DNA from 2 places in the Celeribacter indicus genome. Region 2 is predicted to be linked to the other one. Evidence: riboswitches for the same ligand, from Rfam matches in the RefSeq annotation. Region 2 holds a riboswitch; the other holds the start of a gene.

The links. A riboswitch is a leader RNA that binds a small molecule or an ion and turns the genes downstream of it on or off. The one in region 2 is predicted to bind thiamine pyrophosphate.
Region 1: another riboswitch for thiamine pyrophosphate. It lies ahead of thiC (phosphomethylpyrimidine synthase ThiC); the one in region 2 lies ahead of thiB (thiamine ABC transporter substrate binding subunit).

What each region holds. Positions count from the first base shown of each region.
Region 1 is NZ_CP004393.1:719,702-724,299, forward strand. Features, by position in the region: gene P73_RS03665 (glycosyltransferase) at 1-193, opposite strand, end outside; gene P73_RS03670 (lysylphosphatidylglycerol synthase transmembrane domain-containing protein) at 190-1,242, opposite strand; TPP riboswitch at 1,399-1,529, shown strand; gene thiC (phosphomethylpyrimidine synthase ThiC) at 1,659-3,449, shown strand; gene P73_RS03680 (FAD-dependent oxidoreductase) at 3,446-4,381, shown strand; gene thiS (sulfur carrier protein ThiS) at 4,371-4,568, shown strand; gene P73_RS03690 (thiazole synthase) at 4,572-4,598, shown strand, end outside.
Region 2 is NZ_CP004393.1:325,996-330,593, forward strand. Features, by position in the region: gene P73_RS01635 (ABC transporter permease family protein) at 1-1,242, opposite strand, end outside; gene thiB (thiamine ABC transporter substrate binding subunit) at 1,218-2,192, opposite strand; TPP riboswitch at 2,232-2,336, opposite strand; gene P73_RS01645 (dicarboxylate/amino acid:cation symporter) at 2,400-3,761, opposite strand; gene P73_RS01650 (IS256 family transposase) at 3,819-4,598, opposite strand, start outside.

The sequences.
Region 1 (4,598 bases), 390 kb from region 2:
CCTCGCCGACGACGGCAAAGCTGATGCCGTCCGGCGCGTTGCGGTCCGCGGCTTCGATCCGGTCGATCTGGTGCACGAGGAGGGCGCTCGCCTCGGGGGCGGTCGCGTAGAGATAGACCCGGTAGCTCAGGATCGAGAGCACGATGGCGAGGTTGGCGTAGAAGATCAGGGACAGGAGGTGACGGCGCTTCATGTTGCGGCCTTTGGCTGTCGCAGGGCGAAGATCGACACGACGAGGCCGAGCGCCATGCCGAGATAGATCGTGAGGAACCGCCAGGCAAGGATCACGAGCAGGAGGTGCGGGCTGTCGATCTGCCCCGACATGAGGGCGGCGAAGGCCAGTTCGGAAAAACCCGCGCCGCCCGGCGTCGGGGCGAAATACATGAGGAATGTCACGATCGACAGCGTTCCGATCACCCGTATCCAGTCCACCTCGTATCCGAGCAGGCTCATGAGCAGGGCGGGAAAGGCGAAGAGCGTCAGCAGGAAGATCACCGTGAAGACGGCGGAGCCGAGCGAATACCGCAGCGGCCCGCGCCGGAAGCGGCCGAAACCCTCGGAGAATTCGGTGACCTCGCGCCGGATGGCCCGGCCCCAGCGCACCCGCCGCCGCAGGTTGAGAAGCCGGACGCGGGCGAGCAGCCCGACGAGTCCGTCGATGACACTCCCGAGCCACTGCGGGCGCAGGAGCACGATGAGAAAGCCGATCAGGTAGAGCGCGATGAAGGCGGACAGCGACTGGATCACCATATCGACCAGCCCCGCGCCCGCGCGGGAGGGGCGAAGGAGCTGAAACAGCGGCGCGGCGGTGAAGATCACGAGCATCGCGAGGATGGTGCGGATCAGCGTCGCGGCCGCGGAGGTGCCCACCGCCACGCCCCGCCGTTGCAGGTACCATACCTGGGCGAACCCGCCGCCGGTGGCCAGCGGCGTGACGTTCGAGAACAGGATGTTGACGAAGACCAGCGGGAAGACTTCCCGGAACCTCACCTGCGCGCCGAGCGACAGCAGGACGTAGTAGAGGCGCAGCCCGTCCGCGAGGAAATAGATCAGCAGGAACAGGCCGATCCACGCGAGGGAGGAGAGTTCGAAGAGGCGCGGGTCGAGCGCGGGTATCTCTCCGCCGAAGAAGCGGGAGGCCAGCGAGAGGCCGAAGATCGAAAACGCGATGAAGCCGACCGCCGAAAGAAGCCACAGCGCCCCGTTCCTCAGCCCCTGCGCCCTGTTCCTGTCCTGCGGCAAGCGTATCTCCTCGATCTTCCGGCTGCACATAAGGTTCGTCGGTGAAAAGCGACGCAGCGTCCCGCCGTGCGCGAAGATAGCAGCGGTGGCGCGAAATGCGAGCGGGGAAAGGAGATCTTTTCGTGGTTGACAGCGGGGCTGCCCGCCGGGATGATTGCAACACGTCAGGGGAGTCCCGCCGAAGGGACTGAGAGGCTGATATCCGCCGGGGAGATCCGGTGGAGGTGATGCGACCCTTAGAACCTGACCCAGTTGATGCTGGCGTAGGAAGACCGAAGGGCATTTCCGCAGACCTCTGTCAGATGAGGGCGGTCCTTTCGGGCCGCTCTTGGCCCTTTGCGCATGTCGCTGTCGGGCCGTCGCGGTCCCTTTCTGCCGAAAGTTTCGCTTGGGTCTCATCGAGAGAGGAGACCGGAATGAAAGATACGATCCCGACGATCACCACCGGCGGCCTGCCCGCCTCCCGCAAGATCTACGTTCAGGGCGAGAGCCACGACATCCGCGTGCCGATGCGCGAGATCGCCGTGACCGGCGAGGCGCCGCTCACCGTCTACGACAGCTCCGGCCCCTACACAGACCCGGAGGCGGAGATCGACATCGCCAGGGGGCTGCCCGAGGTGCGCGGCGGCTGGCTCCAGGCGCGCGGGGATGTGGAAGAATACGAAGGCCGCGAGATCACGGATGCCGACAACGGCTTTGCCTCCGGCGCACGCCTGACCCCCGCCTTCCCCGTCCGCCGCGCGCCGCTGCGTGCCGTGGGGGACCGCGCGGTGACGCAGCTCGCCTATGCCCGCGCCGGCATCGTCACGCCGGAGATGGAATTCGTCGCCATCCGGGAAAACGAAGGCAGGATGGAGGCGTATCGGCGCGATGGCGAGGCCTTCGGGGCCGAGCTTCCCGACCTCGTGACGCCGGAATTCGTGCGCCGCGAGATCGCCGAAGGCCGGGCCATCATCCCCGCCAACATCAATCACCGCGAGCTGGAGCCGATGATCATCGGCCGCAATTTCAAGGTGAAGATCAACGCCAATATCGGCAATTCCGCCGTCACCTCCTCGATGGAGGAGGAGGTGGAGAAAATGGTCTGGGCGATCCGCTGGGGCGGCGATACGGTGATGGACCTGTCCACCGGCCGTAACATCCACAACATCCGCGACTGGATCCTGCGCAATTCGCCGGTGCCGATCGGGACCGTGCCGCTCTACCAGGCGCTCGAAAAGGTCGGAGGGATCGCCGAGGACCTGACCTGGGAGATCTTCCGCGACACGCTGATCGAACAGGCCGAGCAGGGGGTGGATTACTTCACCATCCACGCCGGGGTGCGCCTTCACATGATCCCGATGACCGCGAAGCGGGTGACGGGGATCGTCTCGCGCGGCGGCTCGATCATGGCGAAATGGTGCCTGCACCATCACCGCGAGAGCTTCCTCTACGAGCATTTCGACGAGATCTGCGACATCTGCCGCCGCTACGACGTGAGCTTCAGCCTCGGCGACGGGCTGCGCCCCGGCTCCATCGCGGATGCCAACGACGAGGCGCAATTCGCGGAGCTGCGCACGCTGGGCGAGCTGACCAGGATCGCCTGGGCGAAGGACTGTCAGGTGATGATCGAGGGGCCGGGCCATGTGCCGATGCACAAGATCAAGGCCAATATGGACGAGCAGTTGAAGCATTGCCACGAGGCGCCGTTCTACACGCTCGGGCCGCTCACGACCGACATCGCGCCGGGCTACGACCACATCACCTCCGCCATCGGGGCGGCGATGATCGGCTGGTTCGGCACGGCGATGCTGTGCTACGTGACGCCCAAGGAGCACCTCGGCCTGCCCGACCGCGATGACGTGAAGACCGGCGTCATCACCTACAAGCTCGCCGCCCATGCCGCCGATCTCGCGAAGGGCCATCCCGGCGCACAGATGCGCGACGACGCGCTCAGCCGCGCGCGGTTCGAATTCCGTTGGGAAGACCAGTTCAACCTCGGCCTCGACCCGGACACCGCGCGGGAGATGCACGACGAGACCATGCCGAAGGAGGCGCATAAGGTCGCGCATTTCTGTTCGATGTGCGGGCCGAAATTCTGCTCCATGCGGATCAGCCACGACATCCGCGCCGAGGCCGAGAAACGCGAGGGGATGGAGGCCATGGCCGCGAAATTCCGCGAGGGGGGCGAGCTTTATGTTCCCTCTGCGGAGGAGCCGGCGGAATGATCTCCGTCTTGGGATGTGGCGTGGTCGGGCTTTGCGCCGCGACCGCGCTCGCGGAGGCGGGGCATGAGGTCGAGGTGATCGCCCCCGACGACGCCCCGGCGCCGGCCTCGCATCTCGCGGGCGGGATGCTCGCGCCCTTCTGCGAGGGCGAGAGCGCGCCCGATCTCGTGGTCACGCGGGGGCAGGCCGCCGTGGACTGGTGGGTTGGGCATGTGGCCGGGGTGGAGCGGCGCGGGACGCTCGTCCTCGCCCCGCCGCGGGACGCGGTCGAACTCGACCGTTTCGCCCGTGCGACGCGCGGCCATCGCTGGATCGTGCCGGAGACGCTCGAACCCGAGCTGTCGGGCCGTTTCGCGCGCGGGCTGTTCTTTGCCGGGGAGGCGCATCTCGACCCCCGCGCCGCCCTCGACGACTTGCGCCAGCGCCTGCTGTCGCGGGGCGTGCCCTTCGGTGCCGGCGCGCCGCGCGGCCGGATCGTCGACTGTCGCGGCATCGCAGCCGCCGACCGGCTTCCCGACCTGCGGGCCGTGCGGGGCGAGATGGTCGAGGTGATGGCGCCCGAGGTCGCGCTCACCCGCACCGTGCGCCTCATCCATCCGCGCTTCCCCTGCTACATCGTGCCGCGCGGCGCGGGGCGTTTCATGATCGGGGCGACGATGGTCGAAAGCGCGCGCTCTGGTCCGGTCACCGCGCGTGCCGTGATGGAACTGCTCTCCGCCGCCTGGACCGTCCACCCGGCTTTCGCGGAGGCCGAACTGATCGCCACGGGCGCGGGCCTGCGCCCGGCCTTTCCCGACAACCTTCCCGCGATCCGGCGCGCGGGCGACCGCATCCATGTGAACGGGATGTATCGCCACGGCTTCCTGATGGCGCCCGTGCTGGCGACGGATCTGGCGGCGATCATGACCGAGGAGATGACCCATGCGCATTGAACTGAACGGAACCATCGAGCAGACGGAAGCGGCGACGCTGGCCGATCTCGTGGCGGAGCGGGGGTTCGACGCCGCCTCCGTCGCCACCGCCTTCGAGGGCGTGTTCGTGCCGCGCCCCGAACGCGAGGCCACGCTGCTCGCCGAGGGGTCGAAGGTCGAGGTGCTTTCCCCGATGCAGGGGGGCTGAGCGATGTTCTATGGCACGGAATTGCGAAGC
Region 2 (4,598 bases):
GCGTTCCGCCGTTGCGAGTGCCGGGCCGAGGGCGCGAAGGATGAAGGGCAGCGACATGGCCGCGTTGACGAGTGCGGTGATCAGCAGCGCCCAGTTCGCCGGATCGGTCACGGCAAAGAGCATGATGTAGAGCCCCGTGCCCATCACCAGCGGCGACGCGGCGATGGCGGTCATGCCGACACCCTCGAGCCAGCGCCAGCGCAGGGCGGAGAGGGCGAGCGTCAGGGACAGCACGATCGCGAGCGCGGCCGAGCCGAGCGCGGTCAGCAGCGAGCGCAGTGCCGCCTCCCAGACGGGGGCGGGCAGATCCGCGAGCCCGGTCGCGCCCCGCAGGGCGATGGCGACGAGCGGGGCAAGCAGGAACAGGCTCACCAGCGCCATCCAGAAGGCATCGGCGCTGCGTGTCCCGATCCCGGCGGCATCGAATCTCTGCACGGTACGGTCGAGGCCGACCTGACCGATCTGCGGTACGCCGAAGCGCAGGGAAACGAGCGCGGCGGCCACGCAGATCAGCACCTGGATGAGGGCGAGGAGCGAGGCCTTTCCGAGATTGAAGTCGTAGCGGAAAGCTTCGTAGATGGCGAGCTCGACCGTCGTCGCCCGCGGGCCGCCGCCGAACGTCAGCGCCACCGCGAAGGAGGTCGTGCAGATGAGGAAGATCACCGTGAGCGCCCCCGGTACGATCTCCCGCAGCATCGGGATCTCGATGTGACGGAACAGGTCGCGGGGTCCGAATTGAAGCGCCGCGGCGAGGCGGAACCGCTCTGCCGGGATCGTCCCCCAGCCCTGAAGCAGGAGCCGCGTCGCGAGCGGCAGGTTGAAGAAGACGTGGGCGAGCACCACGCCGTGAAAGCCGTAGATCGAGATCGGCTCGAATCCCGCCCAGCCGAGCAGGACGGAGACGGCACCGCTCCGTCCGAAGACGGCAGTCAGCCCGAGGATCGCCACGATGGTCGGCAGGATGAAGGGCGCGCCGAGCAGCGTGACGAGCAGCGTCCGGCCCCGGAACCGGCGGCGCGCGAGTGCCCGTGCCGCCGGGATCGCGAAGCCTACAGAAAGCGCTGCAGACAGGGCCGCCTGCACCAGCGTGAAGCGGACCGCGAGCCAGTCGAAGCGGTTGAGGGCGGAGAAGCTCTCCGCCCGCAATGCGACCGCCGCCAATGTGCCGAGGCTCAGGAGCGCGACCAGCGCCGCCGCGATCAGTCCCGGCCAGAGGCTTATTGCGAAAACGCGGCGCGCCATTCTTCGATGGCCTCATCGCGAAGCGCCGCGGCCTCGTCCTCGTTCAGGAAGATCGCCTTTTCCGGATAGTTCAGCTGCGAGAACGCCTCCGGCCACTGATCCTCGGGCAGCGCTGCGGGATAGGACCAGTTTGCGGTCGGAATGATCTCCTGGAAGGTGGGTGAGAGGATGAAGGCCATGAACCGGTCGGCCAGCTCCGGCTGATCCGTGTTGCCGAGCTTCGCGGCGGTTTCCACGAGGAAATAATGCCCCTCCTCGAAAAGTGCGGCCGATTTCGTCTCGTCCTCCTCGGCGATGATGTGATAGGCGGGCGAGGTCGTGTAGGAAAGAACCATGTCCACCTCCCCGTCGGTAAAGAGCCCGTAGGCCTCGGACCAGCCGCGCGTCACCGTCGTCACCTTGGGCGCCAGTTTCGCCCAGGCGTCTTCCGCCTCGTCGCCGAAGACTTCCTTGCCCCAGAGCACCATCGCGAGGCCGGAAATCGAAGTTCTCGGATCCTGGATGGCGATGGTCCAGTCTTCCTCCGAATTCACCAGTTCATGAAAGGACTGCGGCGGGTTCTCGATCTTCGTGTTGTCGTAGACGAAGGCGGTATAGGACCAGTTGAACGGCACGAAGATGTCGTCGTCCCAGTCGATCGGCAACGTCAGCGGCGACAGGTCCAGCCCGTGCGGGCCGAAGAGCCCCGTCTCGCGCGCCTGTTTCATCACGTCGGAATTGAAACCGATTGCGACATCCGCCCGTGTCCGCTCGCCCTCGAGCAGGATGCGGGGCAACAGATCGCCGGTGACATATTCGAGCTCACAGCCGCATTCCGCCTCGAACGCGTCCCGGATCGCGGGACCGGGTCCCCATTCGGAGGCGAAGTAATCGGGGGCATAGACGGTCAGGGTCTCCGCCTGTGCTGCGGAGGCGGCGAGGGTCGCCGCAAGGATCAATCCGGGTTTCATGGCTCGCTCCATCGGAAATGGGCGAAGAAAAAGGCAGCTTCTCAGGGCTGAAACCTTCCCTCCGCCGGTGTTAGCCGGTTCAGGTTCAACGGGTTCGCTTCGCGCATCTCAGCCGGCCGGAACCGGGCACCCCGAGGTGGCCCCGACGCTAGTCATCCGCCGCGCCGAGCGCAAGGCCCTCCCGTCGCCGGACGGATGCGGCAGGGATCAATGCTTGTGCGCGGCGATCGCGAGTTCCTTCTCCGCCTCCGCGTCGATATGGATGTCCTGATCGGCAAGGAGGCCCGCTTCTGGATCGTTGAACAGCGCGAGATCGACCTTGCCCTCGCCCTTCGCCACGATGGTGGTCACCACCGCGTCGCCGGTGATGTTCACCGCGGTGCGGATCATGTCCATGAGCCGGTCGACGCCGAGGATGAGCGCGATCCCCTCGATCGGGAGCCCTACCTGCCCGAGCACCATGGTCAGCATGACGAGGCCGACCCCCGGCACGCCGGCCGTGCCGATAGAGGCGAGGACCGACATGGCGATTACGGTGAGATAGCCTGTCAGGCCGAGGTCGATGCCATAGACATTCGCGAGGAAGACGGTCGCCACCCCCTGCATGATGGCGGTGCCGTCCATGTTGATCGTCGCACCGAAGGGCACGCAGAAGGAGGCGACGGAGTTGTCCACCCCCATCCGCTCTGTCACCGACCGAAGGGTGATCGGGATCGTCGCATTCGAGGAGGCGGTGGAGAAGGCGAAGATCTGCGCCGGCCGGATCTTTGCCATGAAGGTGAAGGGATTGAGGCCGGTCATCAGCTTCAGCATCAGCATCAGCGTGACGAAGAGATGCAGGAACAGCGCACCGGTCAGGGTGGCGACATAGGCCAGGACCGGCAGGAAGAGCTCGATCCCCTGCTCCGTGAAGGTCTTCGCGATCAGGCAGAAGACGCCGACGGGTGCGAAGGCCATGACGATCGTCACGATCTTCATCATCACCTCGTTGAGGTATTCGCATCCCTCGACAAAGGGTTTCGAGCGCCCGCCGAGCATCAGCACCGCAATACCCAGAAGAATGGTGTAGAAGATGATCTGGAGCATTTCCCCGCTGGCGAAGGCCGCGACCGGATTTGCGGGCACGATGGCGGCGAAGACCTGCCAGACGCGCGGCGCCTCGCGGCCCTCGACCCCGGTCGTGTCGATGCCGGTCATGTCGAAGCCCGAGCCCGGTCCGACGAGCAATGCGATGAGGATCGCGATGGCGATCGCGAGCGCCGTGGTCATGAGGTAGAGGCCGAAGCTCTTGCCGCCGACACGGCCGAGGAGCCGTATGTCTCCTATCCCCGTCACCCCCGTGAGCAGGGAGAAGAAGACGAGCGGAACGACAAGCATCTTGAGCGCGTTGACGAACATCGTGCCGACCATGCCGAACAGCCCGGCGACGATATGCGTGTTGATGAAGGTGCTGTCGATCCGGTTGAAGACGACACCGAGCACCACGCCCGCAGCCATCCCGATCATGATCCTGGCGGTGAGGGACATCCTTCCCCCCTGCCCGCCGGAGCCGTGAGCCGTGTCTGTCATGTCTGATCCCCTGTTGGTTTATGTGGAGCTATGCTTGAATTTGGGTGACGCGCATCATCAGGCGGCGCGGTTTTCGGTATCGTTTGTGTGTTCGATACCGTCTGTGAACTTGATTCCTTCGATAACCTTTGGCAACTGATTTCTGCCCTTGAGGCGCAGCCATTTTTTCGATGCTGCCTGAATGAGGGTGAAGACCATCAGTTTTGCGGTCTTTTGTGACAGCGCCCCTTTGGTCCTCACCGTTCGGTGCCGAACAGTGGCGAACACGCTTTCAATCGGGTTCGAGGTGCGCAGATGGCCCCAATGCTCAGCTGGGAAGTCGAAGAATGCAAGCATCGCCTCTTCGTCCTTTGTCAGGCAGGCAACACCTTTTGGGTATTTGACGCCATACTTTTCGGAGAAAACTGCCAACGCAGCATCGGCTTCTGCGCGCGTTCCGGCGTGCTGGATGTCGTCCAGATCTGACTTGACCGCCAGGGCCATCTGCTTGGGAAAACAGTTCTGGACGTTCTTTACCTTATGCACCCAACACCGTTGGTGCTTTGTGCCTGGAAACGTTTTGTCCAGTGCGTTCCAGAACCCCATGGCTCCATCCCCAACCGCAATTTCCGGTGCGACGGACAGCCCGCGGCCTTTGATGTCGGTCAGCAACTCATGCCAGCTCTGCGCGCTCTCCCGCAGGCCGACCTGAAAGCCGATCAGCTCTTTCTTGCCCTCCGGTGTCGCGCCGATGATCACCAGCATGCATTCGGCATTTTCCTCCATCCGCGCCTGAAGATAGACGCCGTCCGCCCAGATGTAGACATAGTGGCGGGCAGACAGATCCCGCCGTGCCCA